Regions from separate parts of the Vibrio astriarenae genome, predicted to be linked through region 2. Evidence: predicted binding sites of a transcription regulator. Region 2 holds the regulator's gene; the other holds the start of a gene.
The links. Region 2 encodes PurR, which represses purine synthesis genes. Its sites were predicted from a motif close to TNANGNAAACGTTTNCNTNA; they were not measured.

Region 1: the regulator PurR is predicted to act here: its motif matches at 14,136-14,155, upstream of glyA (serine hydroxymethyltransferase).

What each region holds. Positions count from the first base shown of each region.
Region 1 is NZ_CP047475.1:799,661-816,294, reverse strand. It holds gene leuS (leucine--tRNA ligase) at 1-737, shown strand, start outside; gene GT360_RS03955 (LPS-assembly lipoprotein LptE) at 872-1,447, shown strand; gene holA (DNA polymerase III subunit delta) at 1,447-2,484, shown strand; gene rsfS (ribosome silencing factor) at 2,537-2,854, shown strand; gene rlmH (23S rRNA (pseudouridine(1915)-N(3))-methyltransferase RlmH) at 2,859-3,329, shown strand; gene mrdA (penicillin-binding protein 2) at 3,367-5,253, shown strand; gene rodA (rod shape-determining protein RodA) at 5,250-6,371, shown strand; gene GT360_RS03925 (septal ring lytic transglycosylase RlpA family protein) at 6,373-7,164, shown strand; gene GT360_RS03920 (D-alanyl-D-alanine carboxypeptidase family protein) at 7,207-8,385, shown strand; gene ybeD (DUF493 family protein YbeD) at 8,462-8,740, shown strand; gene lipB (lipoyl(octanoyl) transferase LipB) at 8,919-9,572, shown strand; gene lipA (lipoyl synthase) at 9,565-10,530, shown strand; gene GT360_RS03900 (MFS transporter) at 10,608-11,804, opposite strand; gene GT360_RS03895 (LysR family transcriptional regulator) at 11,910-12,779, shown strand; gene glyA (serine hydroxymethyltransferase) at 12,829-14,079, opposite strand; gene GT360_RS03885 (bifunctional 2',3'-cyclic-nucleotide 2'-phosphodiesterase/3'-nucleotidase) at 14,646-16,634, shown strand, end outside.
Region 2 is NZ_CP047476.1:21,683-38,316, reverse strand. It holds gene secF (protein translocase subunit SecF) at 1-869, opposite strand, end outside; gene secD (protein translocase subunit SecD) at 872-2,665, opposite strand; gene GT360_RS14695 (hypothetical protein) at 2,808-3,275, opposite strand; gene GT360_RS14690 (NAD(P)H-dependent oxidoreductase) at 3,401-4,057, opposite strand; gene ahpF (alkyl hydroperoxide reductase subunit F) at 4,261-5,853, opposite strand; gene ahpC (alkyl hydroperoxide reductase subunit C) at 6,026-6,583, opposite strand; gene torR (two-component system response regulator TorR) at 6,818-7,531, opposite strand; gene torD (molecular chaperone TorD) at 7,888-8,541, shown strand; gene purR (HTH-type transcriptional repressor PurR) at 8,735-9,742, shown strand; cyclic di-GMP riboswitch class I at 9,887-9,996, shown strand; gene GT360_RS14660 (TfoX/Sxy family DNA transformation protein) at 10,106-10,696, shown strand; gene GT360_RS14655 (TVP38/TMEM64 family protein) at 10,833-11,534, shown strand; gene GT360_RS14650 (putative signal transducing protein) at 11,545-11,862, shown strand; gene GT360_RS14645 (alpha/beta fold hydrolase) at 11,859-12,659, opposite strand; gene glgA (glycogen synthase GlgA) at 12,810-14,267, opposite strand; gene glgC (glucose-1-phosphate adenylyltransferase) at 14,269-15,486, opposite strand; gene GT360_RS14630 (hypothetical protein) at 15,727-15,879, shown strand; gene topA (type I DNA topoisomerase) at 15,984-16,634, opposite strand, start outside.

The DNA.
Region 1 (16,634 bases), on a different replicon from region 2:
CGGGCATGATCAAGATGTCTAAGTCGAAGAACAACGGTATTGACCCTCAAGAGATGGTCGACAAGTACGGTGCTGATACTGTTCGTCTATTCATGATGTTTGCATCACCTGCAGACATGACGCTTGAGTGGCAAGAGTCTGGCGTAGAAGGCGCAAACCGCTTCCTAAAACGTGTTTGGAAACTCGTCAACGAGCACGCAGCGAAAGGCGCGGCAGAAGCAGTGGATACATCAGCACTGTCTAGCGACCAAAAAGCACTTCGTCGCGACGTTCACAAGACTATCGCGAAAGTGACTGACGATATCGCTCGTCGTCAAACGTTCAACACAGCAATCGCTGCCATCATGGAGCTGATGAACAAACTAGCAAAAGCACCTCAAGAATCTATACAAGACCGTGCCATCCTTGATGAAGCGCTAAAAGCCGTAGTCGTGATGCTTTACCCTATCACTCCGCACATTTCATTTGAGATGGGTGCTGCGCTAGGTGTTGCTGACGTTGATAATGCCCAATGGCCGACTCACGATGAAAAAGCGCTGGTTGAAGACGAGAAGCTCATCATCGTTCAGGTTAACGGCAAGCTACGTGCGAAACTGACTGTACCTGCAGACATCTCTAAAGAAGAGATCGAAGAGCTAGGTCTAAACGATGAGAACGTTACTAAGTTCACAGAAGACAAAACGGTTCGTAAAGTTATCTATGTACCAGGTAAACTTCTAAACATCGTAGCGAACTAATAGTTTTTTACGAACTCATTGACGCTAAAGTAACTCTAATCAGGGTGATTCATCGCCCTGATTGTTTACTAAATGGGATTAACGCAATTAGTCCCATTCAGTAAATGACTTAACAAGGTAGTAGAGCGACATTCATGCACACTAAAACCCTTTCTACAATGCGAGTACTGCTCGTAGTTTGTCTTGCTTCTTTAATCAGCGCTTGTGGCTTCCAGCTTCGTGGTGAATCAACGGTTCCAGAAGAGCTGCATCACATGTCGCTCACCAGCTACGACAAATACAGCACCCTCACTCGCCTGGTTGAAACCGAATTGAGCTTGAACAATATCGACCTTGTTTACCCACGCGCTGACATCCCTAACTTACACATCACGAGTGAATCGATTGATGAACGCACCCTATCGCTTTATCAAAATGCCCGTGCAGCAGAAAAAGAGCTCACCTACAACGCAAACTACCGTGTGACAGTACCGGATATCGGCTCCCACAGCTTCACGGCGACCATTACGCGCAGCTATCTAGATAACCCACTGACTGCACTGGCGAAGTCGGTTGAGCGCGAAATGATCGAAGATGAGATGCGTAAACTCGCGGCCACACAGATTATTCGACAAATGGGCCGTATCCGCGCCGATATTGAAGCGTTTGAAGCCCTTGAATGGGAAGAAAACCGCACCGAATACAAAGTGAAGCTTGAGCCAGCACAATAATGCGCATTTTTGCTGACCGCCTTCAAGAACAGCTGAACAAAAAGCTAAGCCCTGTCTATCTCGTTTTCGGTAACGAGCCACTGCTGCTTCATGAATCGCGTCAAGCGATTGCACAGCAAGCGCAAGCGCAGGGCTTTTTAGAGCGCCATCGTTTTACCTTAGATAATCAAACCGATTGGAACGCTATTTTCGATTGTTTTCAAGCAATGAGCCTATTTTCGAGTCAGCAGATTGTTGAACTTGAAGTCGGTGAATCAGGCGTCAATGCCGCACAGGGTAAAGAGCTCGTCGAGCTTGCTGCACATATAAATCCAGAAACGCTTCTGGTTGTGGTTGGCAGCAAACTCACCAAGGCACAAGAGAACAGTAAGTGGTTTAAAGCGCTTTCCTCACAGGGAACTTGGGTTAACTGCTTAACACCTGACATTACGCGCTTGCCGCAGTTTGTGCGTCAGCGTTGTAATCTGCTCGGCTTAAAGCCAGACCAAGAATCTCTACAAATGCTCGCTCAATGGCACGAGGGCAACCTACTTGCTCTGACACAGAGCCTTGAGAAGCTAGCGCTTCAGTACCCTGATGGACAACTGAGTTTGGTACGTATCGAAGAGTCTCTGAGTCGCCACAACCACTTTACCGTCTATCATTGGATTGACGCGCTGCTTGCGGGTAAAGCGAATCGAGCCCAGAGAATACTGCGTCAGCTTGAAGCCGAAGGTGTGGAGGGTGTCATCATCGCTCGAGCTATTCAAAAAGAGTTAAAACTGCTCATTCAGCTCCAAGGTGAGATGCAGCTTAGCTCTATCGCTCAAGTTTTTGAGAAGCATCGCATCTGGCAATCAAAGCGACCACTCTACTCTGCCGCGCTCCAGAGATTAGATAGCCAATCTCTACGTTACTGTTGGTCGTTGCTGTCTAGCGCGGAAGTGACGCTGAAAACTCAGTATGAGCAGCCTGTATGGCCACTGATTCAACAGCTCGGGCTTACTTTATGTTCACCGCAGGCCACATTCCCTGTAGAGATACGCCGCGCACACTAAAAGCGTGTTATACTCCGCGCCTATTTTTAAACAGTACATTGAGGGTACCACCTTGCTACGTGAAGAATTGCGAGACTTTCTCGCTGACAAAGCCGACGATATGAAAGCACAAGACATCACTCTGTTGGACGTGACGGGTAAATCCAGCGTAACGGATTTTATGGTGATCTGTACTGGTACCTCCAAGCGTCATGTTTCTTCAATCGCAGAACATGTCGCTACAGAAATCAAAAAGCTCGGCATGGAACCATTAGGTATCGATGGCGAGACCGAAGGTGAATGGGTCGTACTCGATATGGGCGATGCGATGCTGCATGTCATGCAAGAGGAACATCGTGAGCTCTATCAGCTAGAGAAGCTTTGGAACTAATCTCATGAAGCTACAACTTATTGCCGTCGGCACGAAAATGCCAAAATGGGTAGAAGAAGGCTTTCAAGAGTACAAACGCCGCTTTCCCCATGATATGCCACTTGAATTGGTTGAAGTGGCCGCTGGAAAGCGCGGAAAAAATGCTGACATTGCAAGGATTCTGCAAAAAGAGGGCGAAGCGATGCTCGCGGCCGTGCCAAAAGGCAACCGTATCGTTACTCTAGATATTCCTGGTAAGCGTTGGGATACCGAGCAGCTCGCAGGTCAGCTGGATGCTTGGAAACTGGATGGCCGTGATGTTTCGATTCTGATCGGTGGCCCTGAGGGGTTAGCGCCAGCTTGTAAAGCGGCGGCAGATCAAAGCTGGTCACTTTCTCCACTGACTCTCCCACACCCTATGGTGCGCGTGATTATGGCAGAAGCGCTGTATCGCGCATGGAGTGTAACGGCAAACCACCCTTACCACCGCGAATAACCGAAACGCTCGGTTTCATTAGTTGAGATGTGTGTAGATGTTGCGTAAGCGTAGCAAAATAAGAGATTACCGTGAGGAGTCACGCCTATTTAAAGCGCGTGCTGTCACTGCGTTTATTGTTATCATCGCTTCGATGTGTGTGTTGCTCGCCAACCTCTACCACATTCAAGTCAATCAGTATCAAGACTACAAGACTCGTTCGAACGATAACCGCATTAAGGTTGTGCCAATCGCGCCTAACCGTGGTTTGATTTATGATCGAAATGGCGTTTTGCTGGCTGAAAACCGCCCGGTCTTCAACTTAGAGATCATCCCTGAGCAAGTAAAAGATATGTCTGCGACCATTGAAGGGCTGCGTGGCATTCTTACTATTACCGATGAACGCGTCGAGCGCTTTGAACGAGATCGTCGCAGAACTCGCCGCTTTAACGCGATACCACTACTCACACAGCTTACCGAAGAACAAGTTGCCACCTTCTCGGTTCATCAACATAAGTTTCCTGGTGTCAACGTCAATGCCACACTGAAGCGCCACTACCCCTATGGCGAAATTCTCACCCATGTCATCGGCTACGTGTCGCGTATCAATGATCGCGATATGGAGCGCTTGATCCGTGAAGAGAAAGAGGCAAATTATCAGGCCACACGTGATATTGGTAAACTGGGTATTGAGCGCTATTACGAAGATATGCTGCACGGCACTGCCGGCTATCAAGAAGTGGAAGTGAACAGCCGTGGTCGTGTTATTCGCACTCTAAAATACGTACCGCCAACACCAGGCAAGGATATCGTGCTCAACCTCGATATTCGCCTGCAAAACTACCTATTCAACCTACTTGACGGCCGCCGAGGCTCTGCAGTCATCCTGGACCCAGATGACAATGGCGTATTGGGCATGGTATCGAGCCCTAGTTACGATCCTAATGCCTTTGTTCACGGTATATCAGGTAAAGCTTATCGAGCGCTCTTGAACGATAAAAACCGTCCTTTGGTGAACCGCGCTACACTGGGTATTTATCCACCAGCATCAACCATCAAGCCTTTCTTAGCCGTAGCCGCTCTGCAAGAAGAGGTTATCACTACGCGTACGACTCGTAATGACCCGGGCTATTGGCGCATTCCTAACTCCAATACACGCCCATTCCGTGATTGGCTGCGTTGGGGACACGGTAAAGTAGATGTGGTGAAATCCATCGAAGAGTCTGTTGATACCTTCTACTATCAAATCGCCTATGACATGGGCATCGACCGCATTTCTAAATGGATGAAGATGTTTGGCTTTGGTGATTTTACTGGCATTGATATTCACGAAGAGAGTCGAGCGAACATGCCGACGCGTGAATGGAAAATGGCTCGCCACAAAACACCTTGGTATCAAGGTGATACCATCCCGGTGGGTATCGGTCAGGGGTATTGGACAGCAACACCGATGCAGATAGCTAAAGCAACATCTGTATTGGTTCACCGTGGTGAAGTCATTGCCCCTCACCTTTTGAGAGCGACCATCGACAATGGTGAGCGTTTTGAACGTCAAGAGTTGGCAGAGATAGAGACCTTCCCACCAATTACTGACGTACCCAACAAATATTGGGATATCGCTTTTGAGGGGATGTACTTGGTCAACCACGGCAATCGAGGCACGGCTCGTCGTGCCTTCGCTAATATGGATTATAAGACGGCAGGTAAGTCTGGTACTGCACAGGTCTTTGGCTTAGCCGAAGAAGAAGAGTATGACGCCGATGAAATCGCAGAGCACCTGCGTGATCACGCCTTGTATACTGGCTTTGCCCCTCTTGATGACCCTGAAATCATTGTCACCGTTGTGCTTGAAAACGCGGGGGGAGGCTCAAGTAATGGTGGCCCTGTTGTCCGTGAAATCTTCGACAAAGTACTCATGTCGCCTGCAGAGGAAGCTGTGAAATGAAACTAGACCCATCGACTGGTCAAAACCGCGCCTTCTTTCAGCGCTTACACATCGACCTACCTTTGCTACTGGGCATACTTGCCCTCATGGCCTTCGGTCTTGTCGTGATGTACAGTGCTAGCGGCCAAGATGCTGGCATGATGGATAGACAGGCGATGCGCATGGTGCTCTCCATCGTCGTGATGATTGTTCTTGCTCAGATACCTCCGCGTACCTACGAGGCATTAGCTCCGATCATGTTCTTCTGTGGCTTAGGCCTGCTGCTCGGCGTGCTCTTTTTTGGTGAAGCATCCAAGGGGGCTCAGCGCTGGTTAAACCTTGGTTTTGTTCGCTTCCAACCCTCTGAGCTGATGAAGTTAGCGGTCCCTTTGATGATCGCCCGTTATATCGGCAAAGGCACTTTACCACCGACCTTTCAGACACTCGTCATGTCACTTGTCATGGTGGTTGTTCCAACCATACTGATCGCCAAACAGCCCGATCTCGGAACATCTATCTTGATTGCAGCCTCAGGTATCTTCGTTATTTTCTTAGCGGGGATCAGCTGGAAAATCATCACCGCTGCGATTGTCGGCGTTGGTGCATTCGTACCTATCTTGTGGTTCTTCCTAATGCGCGAGTACCAGAAGGTGCGCGTAAGAACGTTATTTAATCCCGAATCCGATCCTCTGGGGGCTGGCTACCATATCATCCAGAGTAAGATTGCTATCGGCTCGGGTGGTATATCAGGTAAAGGCTGGCTGCAAGGCACGCAGTCACAACTGGAGTTCCTACCCGAGCGCCACACTGATTTTATCTTTGCGGTGATCGCTGAAGAGTGGGGAATGCTGGGTATTCTCGCATTGTTTGCCCTTTATCTTTACATCATCGGTCGCGGGCTTTATCTCGCCAGTCATGCTCAAACCGCGTTTGGTCGCATGATGGCGGGCAGTATCGTGTTGAGCTTCTTTGTCTATGTCTTTGTAAACATTGGTATGGTGAGCGGAATCCTACCTGTTGTGGGCGTTCCCCTACCTCTAATTAGCTATGGCGGTACCTCAATGGTGACACTCATGGCAGGCTTTGGCATCTTAATGTCGATTCACACTCATCGAAAAGCATTCTCTAAGGCGTCTTAGTATGAAATTCAATCATAAGCTCTGTTGGTTCGCTCTCTCTTCGAGCCTTCTCTTCGGCTGTTCCACAACAGAGGGTGAACGCTATGATCTTGAGGATGATGTACCACCACAACAGCCTATCTCTGTAGAGCATGTTGAAGGCGTAACACCACGCTATGAACCCTATAGCCTAGGGGGCAACAAAGACTATACGCTACGCGGTGAAGACTACACAATCGTTAAAGATGCAAGAGGGTTCACTGAAAAAGGACAAGCCTCTTGGTACGGCAAGAAGTTTCATGGCCATCTCACATCTAATGGTGAGATTTACGACATGTACTCTATGACGGCCGCCCACAAAACACTACCGCTACCCAGTTATGTCAAAGTGACTAACACCGATAACGGCAAGCAGACGATTGTGAGAGTCAACGACCGTGGACCATTCCACGAAGGACGTATCATTGACCTAAGTTACGCCGCCGCTCATAAACTCGGTGTGGTTCAAGCGGGTGTTGCGAACGTTGAGATTGAAGTGATAACCGTCGAAAAACCAGCCTCTCAATTGGGCAACTCCAAACACCCCAACTATATTATTCAAGTTGCGAGCTCACAGCACCAAGATCGCTCAGAGGCATTGGCCGCTAAGCTAAGCGATGATTTGGGCGTGGATAGCTTTGTCCAGCCTGCAAACAATGTTTATCGAATTCTTCTTGGCCCTTTTGCCGATTATGATGAAACCAAGGCTACGTTGTCGGAAATCAAAGGTTCGGGATATCACTCTGCCTTTATCCGCAAGCACAATTCCAAGTAAAGTAGTCCTATAAAAACAACAAGCAAATATTATCAGAATACTATGACCAATCTTATTACCAAGCCGTCATTCGGTAAGGCTATGATTGCCTCTATGGCATCACTGCTCGTCTCAACCACTGTCAATGCCAGCATAGTCCCAAATCCGCCAGCGGTTGCAGCGAAAGGGTATGTTCTCATGGACTACCATACTGGCGAGCTGCTCGCTGCCAGCAATGAGCACACTCAACTATCACCAGCAAGCCTGACCAAAATGATGACCAGCTATGTTATTGGTCAAGAGATCAAAGCGGGTAATGTCTCACTGGATGATGATGTCACCATCAGTAAAAATGCTTGGGCACGTAATTTCCCTGGCTCATCTAAAATGTTTCTCGAAGTGGGTAAAACCGTTAAGTTAGAAGAGCTTAATAAAGGTATTATCGTTCAATCCGGTAACGATGCTTGTGTGGCTGCTGCGGAGCATATCGCTGGCTCTGAAGGTGCATTTGTCGATCTCATGAACGGCTGGGCACAGCAAATCGGTATGACCAACTCTCACTATGGCAACGTACACGGGCTCGACAACTCAGAGCTCTATTCCACGCCTTATGATCTGGCACTACTTGGACAAGCATTGATCCGCGACGTACCCGAAGAGTACCGCGTCTACTCAACCAAATCCTTTACCTACAACGGCATCACTCAACACAACCGCAATGGCTTGCTGTGGGATAAAAACATGAACGTTGATGGCATCAAAACAGGTTACACCCGCCAAGCGGGCTACAACTTGGTAAGCTCAGCGACGCAAGGTGAAATGCGCCTGATTGCGGTTGTCATGGGAGCAAAGAACCCTGATGCCCGTAAAGCAGAAAGTAAAAAGCTCCTTAGCTATGGCTTCCGCTTCTTTGAAACTGTGGCGCCAAATAATGCGGGTGAGGTGTTTGCAACAGAAAAAATCTGGATGGCAGATAAGCCTACGATCGACCTAGGACTCAATGAAGATACTTACGTCACGCTCCCTCGTGGCAGCTCGGATGACCTAACAGCTAACTTTGTCCTTGACCAAGAGCTCAAAGCGCCAATCGAAAAAGGCCAGAAGGTCGGTACGCTATACTATGATCTTGAGGGTGAAAACATCGCTCAATACTCAGTGGTTGCACTTGAGTCTGTGGGTGAAGGTAGCGTATTCCGCCGCATGTGGGACTACATCATTATGCTAGTGAACAGTTGGTTCTAACACTCAACCTTGAGATCAAACAGGAATGGCAGTACTATTCGTGCCCATTCCTGTACCAGAGAATTTGGAGTTTATTATGCTGACGATTAACTCAGATGCAAAATTGAAAGACTTGCTTGAGTTCCCATGCTCATTTACCTACAAGGTTATGGGTTACGCTAAGCCTGAACTGCCAGAGAAAGTGCTTGAAGTGATCCAACGTCACGCTCCTGGTGATTACAGCCCTGTGGTTAAGCCAAGTGCAAAAGGCAACTACCACTCAGTGTCTATCAACATTACTGCGACCTCTATCGAGCAAGTTGAAACACTGTACAAAGAACTTGGCGAAATCGACATTGTTCGCATGGTTCTGTAAAAAGTTTAAGTTTTAAATTTTTTTTGAAAGCAGCCTTAGGCTGCTTTTTTGTTATTTATCATAAACATAAAAACACCGTACCTATTGTCACGTTAAAAACCTGTCATCAAAATGTAGTTTAGTCACGCGTTCCTGTTTATAATCCCAAGCGAAGTTTGTATTTGATCATGGAACTTAGATGGAAAAGAAACTGATTGTCAGACACTTAGGTCGCCAAGATTACCAACCTGTATGGCAAGCAATGCATGATTTTACCGATACGCGTGATGAAAACACGATCGATGAAGTATGGCTTGTTGAACATAACCCTGTATTTACCCAGGGTCAGGCAGGTAAGGATGAGCACCTACTCAACACAGGAGATATACCTGTCGTACAAAGTGATCGCGGCGGTCAGGTGACCTATCATGGTCCTGGTCAACTTGTTGCCTACGTATTGATTAACTTACGCCGCAAAAACATCGGCGTTCGTGACCTAGTCACTCATATCGAGAACACCGTCATCAATACACTCAAACATTTTGATGTCGAATCTGCTGCACGCCCTGATGCCCCTGGTGTCTATGTCGAAAACCGCAAGATATGCTCACTTGGTCTGCGTATTCGACGTGGCTGCTCTTTCCACGGCCTCGCACTCAACATCAACATGGATCTTGCTCCATTCTTGCGGATTAACCCCTGTGGCTACGCGGGTATGGAGATGGTGCAACTCAGCGACCTCACCCCAATTACACAATTAGAACAAGCCCAGTCACCTTTAATTAAAGAACTTGTTGCTTTACTTGATTATCAAGACATCGAGTTCATTACGGAAGCGGTAGAACATGAGTAAACCAATCCAAATGGAAAAAGGCGTCAAATATCGTGACGCAGATAAAATGGCTCTTATTCCAGTCAAGAATATGCCAACAGAGCAAAAAGAAGTTCTGCGCAAGCCTGATTGGATGAAAATCAAGCTGCCTGCAGATAGCCAGCGTATTCAAGACATCAAATCAGCAATGCGTAAGAACAACCTTCACTCTGTTTGTGAAGAAGCTTCTTGCCCTAACTTAGCGGAATGTTTCAACCACGGTACGGCAACCTTCATGATTCTAGGTGCAATCTGTACACGTCGTTGCCCTTTCTGTGATGTTGCCCATGGTCGCCCTGTCGCTCCTGAGGTTGATGAACCACAGAAGCTGGCTAAGACGATTGCGGATATGAAGCTTAAGTATGTTGTCGTGACTTCTGTTGACCGTGATGATCTGCGTGACGGTGGTGCAAAGCACTTTGCTGATTGTAACCGTAAAATCCGTGCGCTAAGCCCAAATATTAAGATTGAAACCCTAGTTCCTGACTTCCGTGGTCGCATGGATGTCGCACTAGAGCTTCTTAAAGACAATCCACCCGATGTCTTCAACCACAACCTTGAAACGGCACCACGCCTTTACCGAAAAGCTCGCCCTGGCGCGAACTACAAGTGGTCTTTGCAACTGCTACAGAAGTTCAAAGAGCAGCATCCCGATGTTCCAACCAAATCAGGCTTGATGATGGGCCTTGGCGAGACCAAAGAAGAGATCATCGAAGTATTGAAAGACTTGCGCGCTCACGGCGTGACTATGCTCACGCTTGGTCAATACCTAGCGCCGAGCCGCCATCACCTTCCGGTAGAGCGTTATGTGCCACCAGCAGAGTTTGATGAGCTCAAAGAGATTGCGCTTGACCTTGGGTTTACTCATGCTGCCTGTGGCCCGTTTGTACGCTCTTCATATCACGCTGATATGCAAGCACAAGGCATTGAAGTTAAGTAAAGTATTGAAGTCGTATTCAAAGACGATATTTAGCAAGGGTTGGCATATAGCCAACCCTTTTCTTTATGCGCCACACTTTAAGGGCTAGGTGCAATTTGCTGCGGCCTCATTTTTTCTAGGCTAAAACCAAGAATCAGTAGCATGCCAATCAGGGGAGCACTACCGAGCATAACCGCTAGCCATGCACCTTGTTGCCAGCAATAGATCAGCCAAAATCCCCCTAAACTCCCTCCAACATAGTAGTGAACCAAATAGAGAGCGACTGCCGTTGCTTTACCTGTTTTTGCTTTCTGACTTGTCCATGCGTAAGCCAACGTGTGGGAAAAAAATGCTCCGAAGCTAATAAGTAACAACCCCAATACCATTGCAGCAAGGTGATCAAAGTAAGCAACAACGATACCGACTAACATAATCGTTGTCCCGATACCTATCCCTGCACTTGTGCTACCCAATCTCATCCACTTCGAAGAGAGGCTGGAGCTAAACGTTCCTGCCAGGTAACAGAGAAAAATCATACTCGCGATGCCTACTGGTAAATTATGAGGGGCAGCCACCAAGCGAAAACCCATGACGGTATAAAGATTAACAAACAGCGCAAAGTTGATGCCGCCGATCAGCATCGCAGTCCAAAGTGGACGCTGGCTAAAGTGTTTGAGCACCGCTCTATTGTGATGCTTCAATAGCCCCGTTTTGGGTTTGAAGTGCCTTTGCTGTGGAAGCAACACCGTGACCAACAAAGCCCCTGATAACGTCAATAACCCCATAGCACCGACTGCAATCTGCCATGTGCCCCACTCCAACAGCATACCGCCAAATAGACGCCCACCGATGCCACCTATTGAATTAGCCGCCACATAGATGGCAATAGCGTGAGTGAACGCTCTTTCGCTCAGCTCTTCAACCAAATACGCAACACCCACGGCAAGATACCCTGCTAAACAGATGCCCAAAAGAGCTCGAGCTACCACCAGCAACACCAGGCTGCTGGATAACATCATGACAACGGCCACCAGCGGCAGTGAGAAGAGACTCATCAGCATCACCCTGCGTCGACCATTGCGCTCAGAGTAGACTGCCCAGGGAATTAAACTGACTGACAACAAAAGAGAGGTAATCGCAAATACCCAGTTTATTTGAAATGCGCTCGCCGAAAACTGCTCAGCCAATTCAGGTAGCATCGGTTGGAACAAATAGAGATTACAGAAAATTAAGAAAGCACCGAGAGCGAGACTCAATGTCACTCGATAGTACGCTTTAGATTTATACTCGATCATGGGCTTTGACAGCCTTTTAAAACCACAACATGTGATCAATTTAGCAACGATAACGTATTAAATTAAATATATTAAAACTATGCTTTCTATATATTTTTAATATCAATGAACTCAAACTATCTTCGTCACTTTATTGCTGTTGCCGAGTACGGCAGTTTTACACTCGCTGCGCAGTCGCTTAATATCGCGCAGCCTCCGCTGAGCATCTCAATCAAAAAGCTTGAGCAGGAGATAGGATTAACTCTTTTTCTCCGTCGAGGCAGACATGTGTCATTGACACTGGAAGGGGAAGTGTTATTCAAGCATGCCAAGCAAGTACAGCAAACACTCGAAGATGCGCAAACGGCGATGGAAGAGCTAAAAGGACTCGATAAGGGTGAAGTGCGTTTAGGAGTACCAAGTATGATGGGATCCTATTACTTTCCAGAGATTCTGATGGCGTTTAAAAGCCGCTATCCAAACCTCAAGCTGACCGTCATTAATGCAGGTACTCGTTCGATTCGGAAAATGCTGCTTGATGGTACGCTTGATGTGGGGGTGATTAACCATTACACAGATTCAGAGACACTCGAAACAGACCACCTACTCACCTCCAATATGGTTGCAGCAGTAGGGAAGCGACATCCACTGGCCAATAAAAAATCCATCAGTTTGAAAGAGTTCTTCCAACACGAGCTGGTACTCTTTGAAGCCGGCTACTTTCATCGGGATTTCATCGAAAAGAAAGCGCAAGAACTCGATATGCCTATGCAGTTCTCTTTTGAAACCAATCTTTTGCCAATGATACTCAGTATCGTCAAAAACGAGTTTGCGATTACCGCGCTACTTGAGATGGTCACAGACTGTGAGAAAGAGATTATAGCCATCCCTTTTGAAGAGAGTGTAGAACTTAACCTTGCGCTCGCATGGCGCAAAAATGGCTATCTATCCATTGCCCACCGAACGTTTATAGATTTTGTCAAACAGAACCGATAAAACAAAAAAAGCCCCAATTAGGGGCTTTTCGATACATTTAAGCACAAGATTAAGCGTAAACAGGTAGACGCTTACAGATTTCTAGTACTTTTGCTTTTGTCGCTTCGATCACTTCTTCGTTGGCGATGTTGTCTAGAACATCACACATCCAGTTTGCAAGCTCTGTTGCATCTGCTTCAGAGAAACCGCGGCGAGTGATCGCTGGAGAACCGACACGGATACCAGAAGTCACAAACGGGCTACGAGGATCGTTTGGCACTGAGTTTTTGTTAACCGTGATGTTCGCTGCACCCAGTGCTGCGTCAGCTTCTTTACCCGTGATGTCTTTGTCGATTAGGTCAACAAGGAACAGGTGGTTTTCAGTACCGTTCGATACGATCTTGTAACCGCGCTCTTGGAATTGAGCAACCATCGCTTTTGCGTTCTTAACGACGCGCGCTTGGTACTCTTTGAACTCTGGCTCCATCGCTTCTTTGAACGCTACCGCTTTACCCGCGATTACGTGCATTAGAGGACCACCTTGGCCACCAGGGAATACCGCTGAGTTCAGCTTCTTGTACATGTCCTCGCCTGCGTTAGACAGGATTAGACCACCACGTGGTCCCGCTAGCGTTTTGTGCGTTGTGGTTGTTACAACGTGAGCGTGAGGAACTGGTGTTGGGTATACACCAGCGGCGATAAGACCCGCGACGTGAGCCATATCAACAAATAGGTACGCGTCCACTTTGTCTGCGATTTCGCGCATGCGAGCCCAGTCTACGATTTGAGAGTAAGCAGAGAAACCACCAATGATCATCTTAGGCTTGTGCTCTAGAGCAAGCTGCTCCATCTCATCGTAGTTGATTTGGCCCGCTTCATCGATACCGTAAGGAATAACGTTGTAGTGCTTACCAGAGAAGTTTACTGGAGAGCCGTGAGTCAGGTGACCACCGTGCGCTAGGCTCATACCCAATACCGTATCGCCTGGGTTTAGAAGAGCCATGTACACCGCACTGTTTGCTTGAGAACCAGAGTGTGGCTGAACGTTCGCGTACTCACAACCGAATAGCTCGCAAGCACGATCAATCGCAAGTGCTTCTGCTTTATCTACGTACTCACAACCACCGTAGTAACGCTTGCCCGGGTAACCTTCAGCATACTTGTTTGTTAGCTGAGAACCTTGCGCTTCCATAACACGTGGGCTTGTGTAGTTCTCAGAAGCGATAAGCTCGATGTGCTCTTCTTGACGTAGAGTTTCTTCCTGGATTGCTGCGAATAGTTCCGCATCGTAATCTGCGATATTCATATCACGCTTTAACATCTGTATCTCCTGACTCAGATTTATACTGAAAGTTGCAAAAAAACAGCTCAATGACGCAACGCAAACGTTTTCGTCATCGATTTGGCGCACATTCTACATAACTTGATCTAGATCATAAAGGGCTATCTGCACAATTTGTTATGCAGTTTTCTCATACTTAACCTAAATTTTGTTCATGTTGGCAATAAGTACGCATTTACTCTGTCTCCATACTACGTTTTTGATGAATTAAATGCGATGTTGATTTCTATTTTTATGTGTTTAATTGAAGGCTTCAAAGTCTCTATTTCTCTGTCGCAGTCAACTTCGCCTACGCACGTCACTCAGCCGTCAAAATTAAATTGTGATCTTGATCAACATTTTGCGCAAACGTTTACTTTCGTTGCAATCGATTTCACGAAATAGATCACCCTTTAATTATCAAGCTTTTAGAGCAAATCAAGCCCCGCCTTCGAAACATTTGTTTACATTTATACCTCTAACTTAGTGCTTTTATTCTATGTAAGATGCGCGCGCTTTGGTCTGCAGACCATGAAACGACAACAAAATACATTAAAGGCATTTAAGTGACTTACTCATTTAAACCAAAAGCAGTGGCAGTAACTGCCCTTACGCTTGCAATTGCTGGCTGTAATAGCTCGTCTAACGACACAGATAACACCCTTTCAATGGATCTACGTTTGATGGAGACAACCGATCTTCACTCGAACATGATGCCGTACAACTACTTTCTTTCTGAAGAAGCTAACGAAGAAGCTGGCCCTCAAGCTTATGGCTTGTCACGCACCGCAACACTAATCGACCAAGCTCGCCGCGAACAGCCAAACAACATGCTGTTTGACAATGGCGACCTTATCCAAGGTAGCCCTATGGGTGATTACCTTGCTGACCTTGGCGTAGAATACTTACAAGAAGCTCTGAACGTTCACCCTGTTTACAAGGCAATGAACTACCTGAACTACGACGCTGCTAACCTAGGTAACCACGAGTTTAACTACGGTCTAGATTACCTAGCTGCTGCATCTGAAGGCGCGAATTTTCCATACGTTAATGCAAACGTTTATGAGTTCAACGATGATCTAGCTCGCTTAACTGATGAAGAATGTACTGTTGATCTAGACGATCACTTTGCGGGTAACACTGAAGAGTTCTTTGACGAGAACAAACCTTACTTCCAGCCGTTTACCATCTTAAACCGTTATTTCACGGCTGATGACGGTGAAAACTACCCGGTTAAAGTAGGTGTTATCGGTTTCACACCACCGCAGATCCTTAACTGGGATGAGCGTCACCTAAAGTGTCAAGTTCTGCTGGCTGACATCAAGATGACTGCAGAGCACTACGTACCGAAGATGCAAGCACTTGGGGCAGACATTATCGTCGCGATCCCACATTCTGGTCTAACTGGTGGTGCTAATAACAACGAGTTTCAAGAAAACGCAACTTGGCAGTTAGCTTACGTTGATGGTATTGATGCCATCATGTTTGGACACGATCATAACAACTTCCCAACTGACGCCGATGTATACGACGGTATGGAAGGTGTTGATGCTAAAAACGGTACAATTAATGGTGTGCCTGCTGTTATGCCAGGTTTCTGGGGCAACCACCTCGGTATCATTGACTTTAAACTTGAAAGCAAGGATAACGGTGAGAGCTGGAATATTGTTTCAAGCAAGCCACACCTAAAAGCATTAACTGAATCTACAGTAAGTAATGTTGAGATTGAGTTCCTAGTTAAGGGAGACCATGAAGGTACTATCGAATTCATGGGTGAAGAGATTGCGAATATCAATGACCCAATCAATAGCTTCTTTACTGCTGTAGAACCAGATATCTCTGTCCAAATTGTTAATGAAGCACAGATGGATTGGGGTATTGCACAACAAGACAGTGGTGCTCTGACAGAAAACTACCCTGTTATTTCTGTGTCTGCTCCATTCAAAGGCGGCCGTGGTGGTTCATCAGACTACACCAATATCGACGGTGGAGTGCTAACTCGTGCTAGTGTCGCTGACCTTTATGTGTTTGATAACAACACTCCAGCAATTCTTGAAATCTCAGCAGGTGATATCATCGAATGGTTAGAGTATGTTGTAGCACAACAGTATGTAACTGTGTCGAAAGAAGGTGACCGCGTTCTTGATGAAAACTTCCGTAGCTACAACTTTGACATTTTCTTTGGTGGCTTCGTAAACGAAGAAAGCCAATTAAACTACCAAATTGATGTTACACAGGATGCTCGTTACATTGTCGATAGTGAAGATGGTTCTTACGAACTTTTCGAAAAGAACCGTCGAATCAAGAACTTTACGTTTGCGGGTGAGTCATTTGATATTAACTCAGAGAAATTATTCTATGTAGTTACAAACAACTACCGTGCATCTAACTCTGATATGCCAGGCGTTAAAAATGCGAAGATTGTTCTAGAAGATGCTGCTTTTACTAACCGAGAGCTAGTAAACGACTACCTGAATGAGCTAGTAGAACAAGCAGGTGGAAGCTCTGATGAGCTAGTTACTCTTGAGTTCCTTAATGCTCATAACTTCTCACTA
Region 2 (16,634 bases):
CTTACGATGTAGTGCTCAGGCTTCAAACCGATAAGCTGAGGCAGTGTCACCCCCACCGATATTGATGACCAAGTACCACTCACGATACCGAAGCACAGGGCTATCGCAAATCCTTGCAAAGGCGCGCCCCCTAGCAACCACAAACACGCTACAGTCGCGAATGTCGTTCCTGATGTAATCACTGTTCTTGAGAAGGTCGCCATCACTGCCGAATCAATCAGCTTACCAGTATTGCCGTTCGGGTTACCTTTAAACAACTCCCTTACGCGGTCTGCAATAATGATTGAGTCATTAAGTGAGTAACCCAGCACAGCCAAAACAGCCGCCAATACAGTAAGGTTAAACTCTAAACCCGTAAGAGAGAACAGGCCAAGCACCAACACAATATCGTAAACAAGTGCGCTCAAAGCGCCCAGAGCCAAACGCCACTCAAAGCGCCAACTCAAGTAAAGCATGGTGAGAATGATACAACTCAACACAGCTAGGCCGCCTTTTTCCACCATATCCTGACCCACTTGTGGGCCAACGATGCTGCTATTGAGCACTTTGACATTAGTGTGCAGGGACGACAGGATCTCTCCTATCGATTGCATTTCACCTTCCGGCTGGCTGTAGCGAACAGACCATCGGCCACTCTCGCCAGATTGTGTGAGTTGGACCTCTTGCCCAAGCACTTGATCAAACGTCTGTTTAATCTCATCTGCCGTTAATGCGTGCTCTACTTGGAACTCGCTCACCACACCGCCAGTGAAGTCTAGTCCCCAATTAAAGCCTTTAAATACGATAGTGACGAGGGCACCTAGCACCAAAGCCAAAGAGATCACTGACATGCCAAAACGAATCTTGCTCAAATTAATCAATCGTTTCATTGTTACACCCTCACATCTCGGCGTTGATCACGCCCCCAAATCGTATTGATCAAGATTCTTGAAGCAAAAATACCAGTAAACATACTGGTCAATAGACCTAAGGCAAGTGTCAACGCAAACCCCTGAACAGGCCCATTACCGATAGCGTAAAGTGCTATCGCGACAATCATGGTGGTTAAGTTGGCATCAAAGACAGACGAGAATGCACTCTGGAAACCTCTATCAATTGAAGCTGCAAAGGTGCGCCCCTCACCCATTTTATCCTTAATACGCTCGAAGATAAGTACATTGGTATCTACTGCCATACCTACAGTTAGAACCAGCCCTGCTATACCAGGTAGCGTTAGCACCGCACCGGGCAACAAAGCAATGAGTCCAAACAACATCACCATATTCGTCAGCAATGCCGCGTTTGCCACCCAACCAAGACGACGATACCAAAGTGCGATGAAGGTAAACGTAATCCCCAAACCTAACGCTAGTGCAGCAAAGCCATTCTTCACGTTCTCAGCACCAAGAGAAGGGCCAATTGTACGCTCTTCAACAATGGTCACAGGCGCAGTCAGCGAGCCAGCACGCAAAAGAAGAGCCAGCTCTTGAGCATCATTCATCGTGCCAATACCCGTGATTCTGAAGCGGTTACCTAGCTGTGATTGAATCGTCGCCACACTGATCACTTCGCTATTTTTCTCACTCGAACCATCTTGAGCACGACTGTATTCGCTATACACCGTCGCCATAGGGTTACCGATGTTCTGACGGGAGAAGTTCGCCATTTTTCGACCGCCTAGTCCATCTAAACTGATATTCACTTCAGCGTCACCAAACTCACCCACGCCAGCGCGTGCATCAACAATATGCTCACCACCCAATACAGCACGGCGTGATACGCTGACAGGTTGCCCTTGCTGGTCGTCAATCACTAAAGAGTCACGATTGACGGTATTTGGCACCGAGTGAAATGCCAGTGATGCCGTAGCACCAATCACATCCTTCGCCGCTGCAGGGTCTTGGACGCCCGGCAACTCAATACGAATACGATTCTCTCCTTGGCGTTGCACAGACGCTTCGGTAATCCCTAGCTCGGTGAGTCGGCTACGCATTATTTGTAGGTTCTGCATTACCGTTAAGCGTCGCAGCTCATTTTGCTCTTCTGTTGATAACGACAGTTGAAATTGTCTATCTGAGCCAGTCAATTGCCAATTTGGAAAGCGCTCTCTTGCTAAACGTCGCAATTCACTCGCGTCAGCATCGCTTCGAAGCGTAATTTGCGCACTATCTCCTACCACTCGACCACGAGCGCGAGACAGTTCTGATGTGAGATCGTCAATCACCATTTGACGATGTGCCTGATACACAGGCTCCATATCGACGTCTAACAGGAACTGTACGCCGCCACGCAGATCCAATCCCAATTTAACAGGATTAAAACCGAGGTTAAGTAACCATTGAGGGGCAGCTGGTTCCGATGCAAGGGCAATCGTTGCCCCTTCCGGTAGAGTGTCTGCTAACTCTGCTTGTGCCAAAGCCTGCTGTTCTGGGTTTTCTAACGTAACAACCACACGATTATCTTGCTGGGTAATCTGTTTAGTGTCGATGTTGTGAGAGGCGAGTACGTTGGCAACTTGGGTTGCATCGAGCGTAGCATCGCCTCTTGTAGAGACATGTAATGCCGCATTTTCACCATACCATGATGGCAATGCGCTCAACGCCATTAAAAGCACACACAAGGCAAGCGTAAAGTAGTGCCAGTACCGATTGCGGTTAATGACGTGTTTGGTCTGTTTGTTTCTCATTTATCTAATCTTCTCAATAAGATGAGGGGTAGAGTCAAACCATGACGTACAAGCATAATAAGACACTTCGTAAACGAAGGACGCTAGAAATTCACTGTCAGGGTTTGAATAAGTCAATTACAGCTGGGCTGTAGGTACTGACCTAAACGAGAGAGGATTGAAGGAAACGGTATTGTAGGTTGCTCTCTTTCCAGCCGCCAAGTCGGAGGTTTTGGTCAGAGGCAGAAAACTCCCAGCTTGGAGCGAAGTGCGGGTCAAAGTCAGCTAATCGCGCGAACGCGAGCGGATCGGGAGATTGAAATGAGATAACGAGGAAATAGTCGGGTTTTTCGCCCTTGGTGGCAACCTCATCCATGCTTAATACACGGCGAGAGTTGGGTAAACAAGCTTCTGAACCTGCGTCCAAAAACAGATAACCATCTTGTGATTCGCTCTCTGAAGAGACCGCATCGGCTTGGTCGCTGGCGGCGATATCGACTTGCTCGATGCCCAAAGAGACCAATGATTGTGTCGGTGACGCCATAAACTCTAGCTGCAATGAAGCCGCTGAAGCAAAGAAGCTCAGCATCATGGCCAACATGACAAAAAGTCTACGGGCTAATTTAAGCACGACAAATCCGCGTTACAATCAAGAAACGATATTATAAACGCAGTTAATGATTTGGAAAGACAAAATTCAAAATAATAAAAAGGCGCCAACCTTTCGGTTTGACGCCTAATGCATTTGTTCAACGCTTATGCGATTTCGATGATCTGCTCGCGAGCCAAGCGCGCTTTTGGTAGACCGAAGTTATAGTCTTCACCGTCTTTGTGATACCCCATAGACAGTGCAAGTTCACATACGTGTCCATCCAGCTCGTCTTTGAATAGCTCACCAATAAGCTCGCCGTCAACACCTTCCATCGGTGTCGATGCGATGCCTAGACGTGCAAGAACATGCATGATGTTACCCAGTGCTAGGTAAACTTGTGCTTTAGTCCAAGTGCCGTTGTAACCCGACTCGTCAGTGTTCATTTCAGCAAACGCGTACGCGCCCATGAACTGATCGTACATTTCAGCTGGCAGGTGACCAGAGCTGACTTCCGCATCCACACGTTTCGCGAACTTCTCTTTAGTGAAGTTAGGATCGTAAGCAAACAAAATTGTGTGTGATGCTTCTTTTGCGTGTGGTTGGTTGAATTGGTGCTTGTTAGCAAATGAATCATGTAGACGCTGCTTTGCTTCATCACTCTCTACGATAACGAATTTCCAAGGCTGAGAGTTGATAGAAGATGCCGATAGACGCAGCGCTTCTAGAATGACTTCCATATCTTGTGCAGAAATCTTCTTCTCTGCATCGTATTTTTTCGCTGTGTAACGGCTGTGAAGGTCTTTAATAATTTGATGAGACACGTGAATACTCCTAACAGGTAGATCGTGATTCTTAACAAGTGGTGTGCAGTTTACCGAGAATTCAGACTTTGATAAGCCGTCAGTGGATGAAAACACTTTCAATTAATTATTGATAATCATCGGTTCAGCGTCATTAAACTGATAGAAATGAAAAAAGCCACCAGTTTTCACTGGTGACTTAAAAGTTTCGTACAAGTTTTCTTTTACGCTTCGACGGGCGTCTTCACTGGTGCCGGAGTGCGGATTAGGTAATCAAATGCCCCCAAGCTTGCTTTCGCTCCCTCACCCATCGCAATAATGATTTGTTTGTAAGGTACGGTTGTCACGTCACCTGCCGCAAACACGCCACTCATGCTGGTTGCGCCGTGGGCATCAATCTCAATCTCACCGCGTGGTGACAGAGCAACACCTGAATCTTTTAGCCATTCGCTGTTTGGCACTAGACCGATTTGAACAAAAATACCCGCCAGTTCAATCTGCTTCTTCTCACCAGTATTACGATCAATGTATTCAAGACCCGTTACTCGCGTGCCGTCACCGATCACTTCTGTCGTTTGCGCCATCGTGATGATATCGATGTTTGGTGTGCTGTTTGCTTTGTCGATAAGTACTTGGTCAGCTCGCAGTGTGTCAGCAAATTCCAGCACAGTGACATGGTCTACGATACCTGCTAGGTCAATCGCAGCTTCAATGCCAGAGTTACCACCACCAATCACTGCAGTACGCTTGCCTTTGAACAGTGGACCATCACAGTGTGGGCAGTAAGCCACACCCTTATTGCGGTACTCTTGCTCACCTGGAACGTTCATTTCACGCCATCTTGCACCCGTACTGGTGATAACGGTACGAGAACGCAGAACGGCACCACTCTCTAATACAACATGTGTGTAACCATCATCCGTGTCTTTTGCATCAATGATGTTTGCCGCGCGCTGCTCGCTCATGATGTCAACGCCGTACTCTTTCACATGCTCTTCTAGGCTCGCAACCAGCTTTGGACCTGTTGTCGCTTTCACAGAGATAAAGTTCTCAATCGCCATCGTATCCATCACTTGACCACCAAAGCGCTCTGCCACCACACCGGTACGAATACCTTTACGCGCTGCGTAAATCGCTGCAGATGAACCTGAAGGGCCACCGCCTACAACCAGTACATCGAACGGTTCTTTTTCACTGATTTTCTGTGCTTGTTTTTTTGCCGCACCCGTATCCACTTTGTTCAAGATTTCAGCCAGAGACATACGGCCTTGTCCAAATAGCTCACCATTAATGAACACGCTTGGTACTGCCATGATGTCACGCTGTTTCACTTCATCTTGGAAAGCAGCGCCATCAATCATGGTTGCGTTAATCAGTGGATTGATTGCTGACATCATGTTGAATGCCTGAACCACTTCTGGACAGTTCTGGCAAGACAGAGAAATAAAGATCTCAACATTAAGTGGCTTATCTAGCTGCTTGATTTGCTCGATCACTTCCGCTTCAAGCTTGATTGGGTGGCCACCACTATGCAGTAGTGCTAGCACCAGTGAAGTGAACTCATGTCCCATTGGAAGACCAGCGAAACCAATCGCAGTGCCTTTTTCTGCATTGACTACCTGCATAACTGGCTTGCGGTCACTGGCTTGATCGTCGCGTTTCACAATGATCTTATCCGTCAATGAAGCGATGTTTTGCGCCAAACCATCGAGTTTGTTGGCGGTTTCGCTCTCGTCGAGGCTTAGGACAAGCTCTACGTTTGTTTTTAAGTTTTCTAAGTACGCTTTAAGCTGCTGCTTCATTGCTTGATCTAACATGGGGATACCTGCTAACTGTCAATCTTCACTACTGAACTAATTGCATCAGTAAGAATAAAAAAGGAAATGTATAAAAAGGGGTTATCTTATGATGCTTTATATTTGGGAGTGCACACCCCGCCCTTTAGGAGCAAGAAGCGGAGCATGCAAACTGGGTTCTAATCAGAGTTGATTAGATTTTACCTACTAGATCTAGAGAAGGAGCCAGTGTCTCTTCGCCTTCTTTCCACTTAGCTGGGCAAACTTCACCTGGGTTGTTTGCTACGTATTGAGCCGCTTTTACCTTGCGAAGTAGGTCTTCTGCATCACGACCGATACCTTCCGCTGTGATTTCCATCGCTTGGATAGTACCTTCTGGGTCGATTAGGAACGTTGCACGGTCTGCTAGGCCTTGACCTTCACGCATCACGTTGAAGTTGTTTGTGATAGTGCCTGTTTGGTCGCCTACCATGAAGTACTCGATAGTGCCGATTTTTTCAGAAGTATCGTGCCATGCTTTGTGAGAGAAGTGAGTATCTGTTGACACTGAGTAAACTTCTACACCGCGTGATTGAAGCTCTGCGTATTTCTCTTGAAGGTCAACTAGCTCAGTTGGACATACGAAAGTAAAGTCAGCTGGGTAGAAGAAGAATACTGCCCATTTACCTAGAACGTCCTGCTCTGTAATTTCTACGAAGTCGCCGTTTTTGAATGCTGTCGCGTTGAATGGTTTGATTGTAGTGTTGATCATGACTTTGTCTCTCTTTATTTGATTGTTTGACACTTCGCTGTGTCGTTGAGGTAATAATGCCTCTGAGAGAGAAATTTTAGAAATTGTCTGTTTCTATCAAATCAATAGAAGTTTCCTATCGTTCACAATAGGCGATACCTATCAGCCATCATCGACAGAACCTATTAGGTCTGGTTCACAAAAAAGGGCCTCTTTCGAGACCCTATCTGAATGCACTTACAAAGCACTAACGCATCAATCGCCGGCAAACATATAGCCTTCACCATGAACCGTGACAAAGATTTGCGGGTTCTTCGGGTCAAACTCCATCTTCGCACGCATGCGTCGAATCAATACATCAATAGTGCGATCGTTTGGCGCATCAACACGGTGACTAATCATGCTCAGTATGCGGTCACGACTTAACACCTGACGCGGATGTGAAGAGAGTGCAACTAACAATTCGTATTCTGCTTTCGTTAGTTTTACCGGTTCACCGTCACGACTTAGGGCACGACGCTGGATGTCGAAGGTCCATTCGCCAAAGCGAACAAGGTTTGTATCCTCTTCAACCTCCTCTTCTTGGGGCTGAAGTTGTCCTGTTAGAGAGATACGCCAAAGCAGGTTCTTTACTCGAACCAAAAGTTCGCGTAGCTCAAAGGGTTTAGTGACATAATCGTCTGCGCCCATTTCAAGGCCAACAATCTTATCAATGCTATCGGTACGTCCTGTTACCAAAATAATTCCGATGTTTGATTGACCACGAAGTTCTCGCGTCAACATCAAGCCATCTTCTCCTGGCAAGTTAATGTCTAGCATGACCAAATCAACATCATTGCTTTGCAGACACTCTCGCATTTCAGACCCAGAACTCGCTTCACTTACTGTGTAGCCTTCATTTTGAAAATAGCCAACCAGTTTGCTGCGGGTTACTAGATCATCTTCAACAACTAGAACGTGATAGCTCATGTTATTCTCTTTACTCGGAAATTACTCAGTCCCATTCATAATTAGACATATTTACATTCTATTCAACCTGAAGATGCACTTTATTCGAGTTTTCTTGATGAATCACAATTACTCAGTTTTAAAGATTTTACGCCCTGACACTCACAAATACGCAAGCAAGTGCACAACAATCACTCGTTCAAATATATCCGCTTGGATCCTAGACATAATTTCCCACAAACCATCACTTTCATTCACACAAGCCAATAACACTATTCATATTTTCCCTTTATACTCCACCTATCAACTAGATAGCGCTCTCAATACAGCCTTTCTATACTTATGACTTATCCATTTATGATTTGGAGCTTCTCGTGATTGAAGAGATCAAAGCGTTTAATGAAAAACGTGCAGAGATTTATTGGTGGCTGTCGAGCCTATTTGCAAGCGAACTTGATGAGCAAGGTCTAGAGCAATATCAAAGCCCGGAGATCCGCGCATTTATCTCCGGCCTTGGAGAAAATGTTCAATTAGCTAAACCGGTTGAAAAGCTCGTTGATGCACTGAATAGACTACAAGTACGTGAAGATGCCCAACTTGAGCTTTCTGCGGACTTCTGTGAGCTGTTTCTAAAGTCAGACAAAGAAGGCGCTCTTCCCTACGCGTCAATCTACCTTGATAAATCAGGTACTCTTAACGGCAAACCCGCTGAAGAGATGAATGAAGTCCTTGCCAAGCACAATATTCAAGTCACAAAAGGCATGAATGAACCGGCAGACCATATCGCGATTGAGCTCGATTTTCTGGGCAACTTGATCATTCGCTCTAACGAGCTAGAGCAAGAAGCATATATCAATCAAGCACTTGTCGAGCAAGCTAACTTTATTAAACAGCATATTCTCAGCTGGACTCCCCAATTCCATGCACTTTGTCAGAAAAAAGATGACTTTGGCTTCTATTCTGCGGTTAGTGGCCTGTTAGTGGCATTTCTTGAGCTAGACTGTTTATATTTACTGGATGAGCAGTCTTAGATCAAAACGATTAGGATTGCGTCGCAAACGATAGCAGTCTAAAATACTCGGATGTTTTTAAACCGCTTTCAACAAAGCGGTTTTTTATTTGGTTTTTTCCTACAAAAGACTACCGCAACACGGCTCATACTAGGTTTTAGTCACCGCTTGAGCAACGTGCGGTACATAAAAATACGAATCAAGGACCACAACTATGGCCACGATAAAAGATGTTGCGCGTCTTGCCGGTGTCTCAACAACGACTGTCTCGCACGTTATCAACAAAACGCGCTTTGTTGCTGAAACAACTCAAGAAAAAGTAATGAAGGCAGTAAAAGAGCTAAACTATGCACCCAGTGCGGTTGCCCGCAGCCTTAAATGCAACACCACACGCACGATTGGTATGCTCGTTACCCAATCTACCAACCTTTTCTTCTCAGAAGTCATCGATGGTGTTGAGAGCTACTGTTACCGTCAAGGTTACACGCTAATTTTGTGTAACACTGGTGGTATATACGAAAAGCAGCGTGATTACATCCGTATGCTTGCAGAAAAGCGTGTTGACGGCATTTTGGTGATGTGTTCAGACTTAACCGAAGAGCTAAGTGAAATGCTGGACGGCCACCCAGATATTCCTAAAGTAATCATGGACTGGGGCCCAGAGACTTCACAAGCAGATAAGATTATCGACAACTCAGAAGAAGGTGGCTACCTAGCGACGAAATATCTGATCGAAAAAGGTCACGATAAGATTGCCTGTCTAAGTGGTCACTTCGAAAAAGCGGCGTGTAAAGAGCGTATTAACGGCTTCCGCCGCGCGATGAATGAAGCAAAACTTGATGTCGTCGAAGACTGGATCTTGGAAGGTAACTTCGAGTGTGATACTGCTGTATTAGCCGCAGACAAAATTGTTGCCATGGATGAGAAGCCTACCGCTGTCTTCTGTTTCAACGATACTATGGCACTCGGGCTTATGAGCCGCCTGCAAGAAAATGGCATCCGAATTCCAGAAGACATGTCAATCATCGGCTATGACAATATCGAACTTGCCGAATACTTTTCACCACCACTAACGACGGTTCACCAACCGAAACGCCGTGTGGGTAAAAATGCCTTTGAGATCTTACTAGAGCGCATCAAAGACAAAGAGCATGAAAAGCGTGTGTTCGAAATGCATCCAGAAATTGTTGAACGTTTAACCGTACGCGACCTCAACAAGTAAGATACTGATTTCATAAGAAAACTATTAACCCTGGCACTATGCATACGCATGCAAAATGTTAGGGTTATTTTTTTGAATCAACATCACATTATCACCTTTCAAGATGTGATACCTATTCCGCTTTTCTTTATGCTCTTTTGAGAGCCACGCACAGGGCAAACCATTTGAAAAGATGGGACGCAAAGCTTCCGGCCTTAATCAGAATTTTATTCATAACTATGATATTATTCAGGAAAGGTAGCGGGGTTGCCGATGGTAAAATACACGAGCATAACCTTTCCATGACAAAGGGCATGCTGTTTTTTGCTATTCTCTCGGGCCTGAATTTGGTGGCGTGAAATTTCTACACCGAGAATACAAAGCATGGATAAACCAATTTTAAAAGACTCGATGCGCTTATTCGAGCAACTTGGCACTGTCAAGTCACGATCAATGTTTGGTGGCTTTGGCATATTCGTCAATGACACAATGTTTGCATTGGTCGTGAAGAACAAGCTACACGTTCGTAAGTGTGCTGACCTAGAAACTGCGATCTCTCAACACGAACTCGAGCCTTATGTTTATGAGAAGCGGGGCTTTCCTGTCGTCACTAAATACTTCCAGCTACCTGATTCGTGGGTCAATGAGCCTGCGCGCCTTCTATCGGTAGCAACTACCGCTCTCAAAGCGGCTGTTGCTGATAAAGTGAAGCAAGAAACAACGAAGCCTCAACGTTTAAAAGATCTCCCTAACCTTCGTCTTGCAACAGAGAGAATGCTAAAAAAAGCTGGAATCGAGACTGTGACTCAACTAGAAGAAGCGGGAGCGGTGAGAGCTTATCAAGCGATACAAGAGTCGCACACAACACCGGTTAGCCTTGAGCTACTCTATTCACTGGAAGGGGCGATTCGCGGCACACACTGGACTGTGATCCCCCAACCTCAACGTGAAGATCTCGCTAGCCAGATTAATTAAGCTCCACAAACCTTCAAACACCAAAGTCAGCACTATTTGCTGGCTTTGTTCGTTTTGATTGAAAGAAAAATACCTCCTATCCTGTCTGTATACTCACCTGAATCATTAGCTTAAATTGGCGACAGGAGTCTGCACGATGAGCAAGTTTTTAAATCCAAAAGTAATTATTGGTATCGTTTTGGTTACCACCATCATCATTTTAGCCACTCAGTTTGGGCAGTACTTAACGTTAGAAAACGCCAAAGTCCAGCAAGCGGCGCTAAGAGATTACATTGATCAAAACTTCATCACCGCTGCAACAATCTACTTCTTTGCCTATGTAGGCATCACGGCATTCTCAGTACCGGGGGCAGCCGTCGTTACTCTTCTTGGCGCCGCTCTATTCGGTTTCTGGACCAGTTTAGTCTTAGTCTCTTTCGCTAGTACCATTGGTGCTACTCTGGCCTTTTTAAGTAGTCGATTCCTCTTCAGAGATTGGGTACAGGGTAAGTTTGGCGATAAGCTCAGTGTCATTAATCAGGGCGTCGAAAAAGATGGTGCGTTGTACCTAATATCACTACGTTTAATTCCAGTTTTTCCTTTCTTCTTGATTAACTTACTCATGGGATTGACACCCATTTCAATTGGTCGTTTCTACCTATTTAGCCAATTGGGTATGCTACCGGGAACAGCGGTCTACCTCAATGCGGGTACCCAACTTGCGCAAATAGACTCACTATCAGGTATCGTCTCCCCTTCTGTGCTTGTCTCATTTGCTTTACTGGGTCTATTCCCTGTCATTATGAAATGGGTGATGAACTTACTTGAGCGAAAACGCAATATCCCTGCCAGTAAATAAAGGAAGATAGATGAAAATCTATTTTGCTAAACATCCCACGGAAGCCCATATTGTTGCTCAAATGCTCCAGCAACAAGGTTTTCAATGTGAGGTGCGTGGAGATACGTTGTTTAGTTTACAGGGAGAATTGCCCTTCAATGAGGAGACGTTTCCTCACGTGTGGCTATTTGATAACGCGCTAGCCCCTCAAGCACAGGCTCACATTAAAGAATACCTACAGCAAAAAGCGAGTTTAAAAGAGTGGCAGTGTCATGAGTGTCACGAACTCAATGAGGGGCAGTTCGGAGCGTGTTGGCAGTGTGGAGCTGCCGCTCCACATCAAGGCTAGGCTAAAGAGTGGCGCTGAATAAAGCCGATAGAGTGTGTATTAAACTCATCTGGCTTTTCTACGTTGCAAACATGTCCACAGTCTTCAATTTCAAGTAGCTCGCTCTTATCATGGCGGGCCACCATCTCTTTTACTGGTTTGATAAACATGTAGTCGCGATCACCCATCAAATAAAGCGTTGGGATCGGCAGTTCTCTATCGCGGAAGTAGTGCATTAAAGGATTCACATCAGCAGCCAGTTTAAACCACCGTTTGAACTCTTTTTGGCAAAGCTTGTTCGCCTCGCGAATGAAAAGGTGTCGTGATTCTCTCTGGTTACGCTGTGGCATCACGATATAAGCGAAAAGGCTGTACAACCACATATAAGGCACGAAGTTTTTCGACCAGTCCCCAACCTTTACTAACACCTGTGAACGCGCGTTTAAACGCGTTACCGCTCCACCTAGCACCATGCTCCTTACGCGTTGGGTTTCTAACTCTGCCAGCGTGCGAACAATAATGGTTCCTAAAGACATCCCAACAAAATGTGCAGAGGAGATCTTTAAGTGATCGAGCACTTTCACCACATCTTTGGTGACCTCTTTAAAGGTATAGGTATGGCTGATAATGTCTTTTATGAATTGATTCGACTTTCCATGTCCACGAAGGTCAACGAGCAGCAAATTAAAATGCTCTCGATACGACTTGATCTGCTTAAACCAAATCGAAGAGCTACCGCCTGCTCCATGTACAAAGACCACCCACTCTTTGCTGGTCGGGTGTAAAAAGGTCTTATGGAAAAGCAAACTATCTGACATAACTATTAATAAAGAGTTTCTAATGGTGACAGTTTAGCATACCTAATAAAACTAAACTGCATTGGGATTTGTAAGCAATGGTTGCCCTAAACTAAAAAAAGGGTCAAGCCCTATCAGCTCGACCCTCCCTTGTTTCATGACTCTAGGCAGCTAGCCGTCTTTCTTTGCCATTTCATACATTTTCACGTACTGAACAGCAGACTCTTTCCAGCTAAAATCTTTCTGCATCGCTCGTTGTTGAATCTCGACAAACCTGTCTGGTTCTTGAAGTAACAACAACAAAGCACGTTGCATCGCAACCAATAGCGCTTCAGGGGTTGGCTCTCTAAAGCTAAAGCCTGTCGCCTCTTCTGGTGCTATATCGTAGTCAATAACCGTATCTTTTAGGCCACCCACTTCACGTACAATTGGCAGCGTTCCGTAAGCCATGCTGTAGATTTGATTCAAACCACAAGCCTCAAACTCTGATGGCATAAGGAAGAAGTCTGAACCCGCCTCGATCAAATGGGCATAACGGTTACTGTAGGCTTCCAAGAAAGCAAACTTCTGCGGGTGACGACTTGCGATACCACGTAACCAAGAAGCAATTTCAGCCTCGCCGGTACCGATGATCACCACCTGAACATCATTCTTAAGAAACTTCTCGAGAATAGGCAGAAGGTATGAGAAGCCTTTTTGGTGAGTCAAACGACACACCATACCAAACATAGGTTTGTTCTCTTGAGGTAAGCCTACTTCTTGTTGCAGTGTCAGCTTAGCGTCTGCTTTACCCTTGTGCAGAGACGTTGCCTCTGATGTATACGGCGTTGGTAAGAACTCATCAGTAGAAGGCTCCCACTCTGAGTAATCACAACCGTTAACGATTCCGTGAAGGTCACAAGCTCGGTGAACAAAATCATCCACTAAGCCATGTGCGCCCAACGGTGTCAGCAACTCTGATGCATAGTTTGGGCTCACCGCATTAATCTTATCCGCGAATGCAATACCCGCACGGAGCATGCTTACTTGATCATGCCCGTAACGCAGGAACTCCATCCCAGACAAATTCAGTTCCGGAATATTCTGCACTTGATGGTAATGGAAAATACCTTTAAACACTGCGTTGTGAACAGTGAGTACACTCTTCATATTCGCAAAGTAAGGATCTTCACGGTAGCGAGTTTTCAGCAAAAACGGGACAAACCCGGTATGCCAATCGTTCGCATGAACCAAATCTGGCTTAATATCGAGCTTTTGCAAAACATCTAGGCTCGCGGCAGAGAAGAAGCTAAAACGCTCACCGTTATCGTCATACGCATGATTGTTTTCAGCATAGAGCTCTGGGCGAGCAAAGTACTGCGGACAATCAATAAGATAAACATCAACACCGTCTAACTCAGACTTACGGACCTTATATGCCGTGTGAGGCCAATGATTAAGCTCTGTTTCAAACAGAACTGGTGCGTCAGATACGTGAGGGATGCTTTGATAAGCAGGTAGCGCAATCGCTACCTGATGACCAAGTTCCTGTAATGCTTTAGGCAGGGCTTTTGCCACATCGGCAAGCCCGCCACTTTTCACCAATCCTTGAGCTTCTGAAACGGTAAACCAGAGATTGAGTTTTTCCACTTTAGAATCCTACTTTAGTTCCTTTCGCAATCACGACAATGCCTTCAGACGAAACGTGGAAGCGTTTTGCATCCACCTCTAAGTCCTCGCCAATGACAGTGCCTGGTGCAATTTCGACGTCTTTATCAATGACGGCACGGCGAATTTTACAGCCTGCGCCAATCTTTACGTCACCTAAAATAACAGATTCTGAGATGGTTGTACCAGAAGCAATGTTACTACGATAGCCCAGTACCGACTTGTAAATGGTTGATCCTTGGATATAACTACCGCCCGAAATCAAGCTATCCGTGATCTTAACTTTACGATGGTCCGCATCAACGAATGTCGCTGGTGGCAATGGCGGGTAGTACGTGTGTAGCTGCCAAGAGCGGTTGTAAAGTGAGAACGGCGCATCTTCTTCTAGCAGGTCCATATGTGCCGCCCAGTAAGAGCCAATGGTACCAACATCACGCCAGTAAGTTGTTGGCTTCTCACCAGGAATGTCATTGGTTGAGAAGTCGTATACATACACTTCACCTTGTGGGTAAAGCTTTGGAATGATGTCTTTACCAAAGTCATGGCTAGACTCTGTGTTTTTCGCATCTTCGTGCAGTTCACTGCACAAACACTCTGTTTCGAAGATGTAGTTACCCATAGAAACCAGAGCCATATCTGGATGACCAGGAATTGACTTAGGATTCTTTGGTTTTTCCTCGAAACCAATCATTTTACCTTGCTCATCCACTTCGATAACACCGAACGACGATGCCTCTGACAAAGGCATACGCAGCGCTGAAACTGTCAAACTCGCTTTATTTTCCTTGTGGAAATCGAGCATTTGACGGATATCCATCTTGTAGATGTGGTCAGAACCGAAGATAGCAACTTGCTCAGGATCTTCCTCTTTGATGAAACCTACGTTTTGGTAGATAGCATCAGCAGTCCCTTCGTACCAACGCTTACCGTCACGCATTTGCGCAGGGATAAGGTCAATAAAACGGCCAGTAATGCTGGTTGGGTTCCAACCTTTCTTCATGTGTAGGTAGAGTGATTGAGATTTAAACTGTGTCAGTACGTAAACCTTCATCAGGTCTGCGTTACGGAAGTTGTTTAAAGCAAAGTCGATTAGACGGTAGCTGCCACCGAATGGTACAGCAGGTTTAGTACGAGACTCAGTCAAAGGCATAAGACGTGAGCCTTCGCCACCAGCAAGGATCATCCCTAAAACACCAGCCATAGTTTATTCTCCATTTTATATTTATATTAACCTTCACTTCGCTTTAGATGAGGGGGAGCGAAGCAAACGTTTACGATGCCTGATTTGACACAAATGGAGTCGATGTTTGGGTTAGATTAATTCGCTTTCCATTGCGCCAAACTAGCTACATCAAAAATAGCGTCTACAACTTTCAATTCATCTGCTGTTTTTTATGATGTTTGCGTTCGGGAAGATGAAAAACAAACGATTGGAGCCAACATGACGATGCGAAAAGCGCGACTTTTTGATGCCTCTGGCTTCCTTTCGGACTTTACCTACCAGAGTGTGTTCATTATGAAGAAAAATTACGACATGATTCAATGGCACGTGTCACAGATTTTATTCAACACAACTCATACCAGTGAATTTTAAGATCCTGGTTACATAATGTTAATGTAACTTTCATACAGAAAGCACAAAAACAACAAGGCAGCCACTTGGGCTGCCTTGCTATTACGTATCGTTCTTATTCACGATTATTTTTTAGGCTTTTTACGCTTATCGGTAATTTCCCATTTACCATCGATAAACAAGCCAGTCCAACCTGAAGGCTTACCATCGTCTTCCGAGCGAATGTAATTTTCCTTGGTTTTACGGCTAAATCGAACCACCGCTGGACGACCATCAGGATCATGAGTCGGTGCATCTGCCAGATATTGGAACTTCGGTGAAATACGGTCTTTAAATCGAGCCAGCTCTTCCACTAACGGCGCACGTGTTTCACGTGATTTAGGGAAGTTACTTGCGGCCATGAACAGACCAGAAGCACCATCACGCAAGACAAAGTAAGCATCTGAGTTTTCACAAGGAAGCTCAGGGAAGTGCACAGGATCCTCTTTTGGAGGTGCAACTTCACCATTTTTCAGAATCTTACGCGTGTTCTTACAGTCTTCATTGGTACAGTCCATGTACTTACCAAAGCGACCATTTTTCAGCACCATGTCTGAACCACACTTGTCACACTCAACAACCGGTCCATCGTAACCTTTCACTTTGAACTCACCGTGTTCAACCACATAACCATCACAGTTCGGGTTGTTACCACAGACGTGCATCTTGCGCTTATCATCGATAAGGTACGCATCCATCGCGGTTTCACAGATTGGACAACGCTTTTTCGCTCTCAG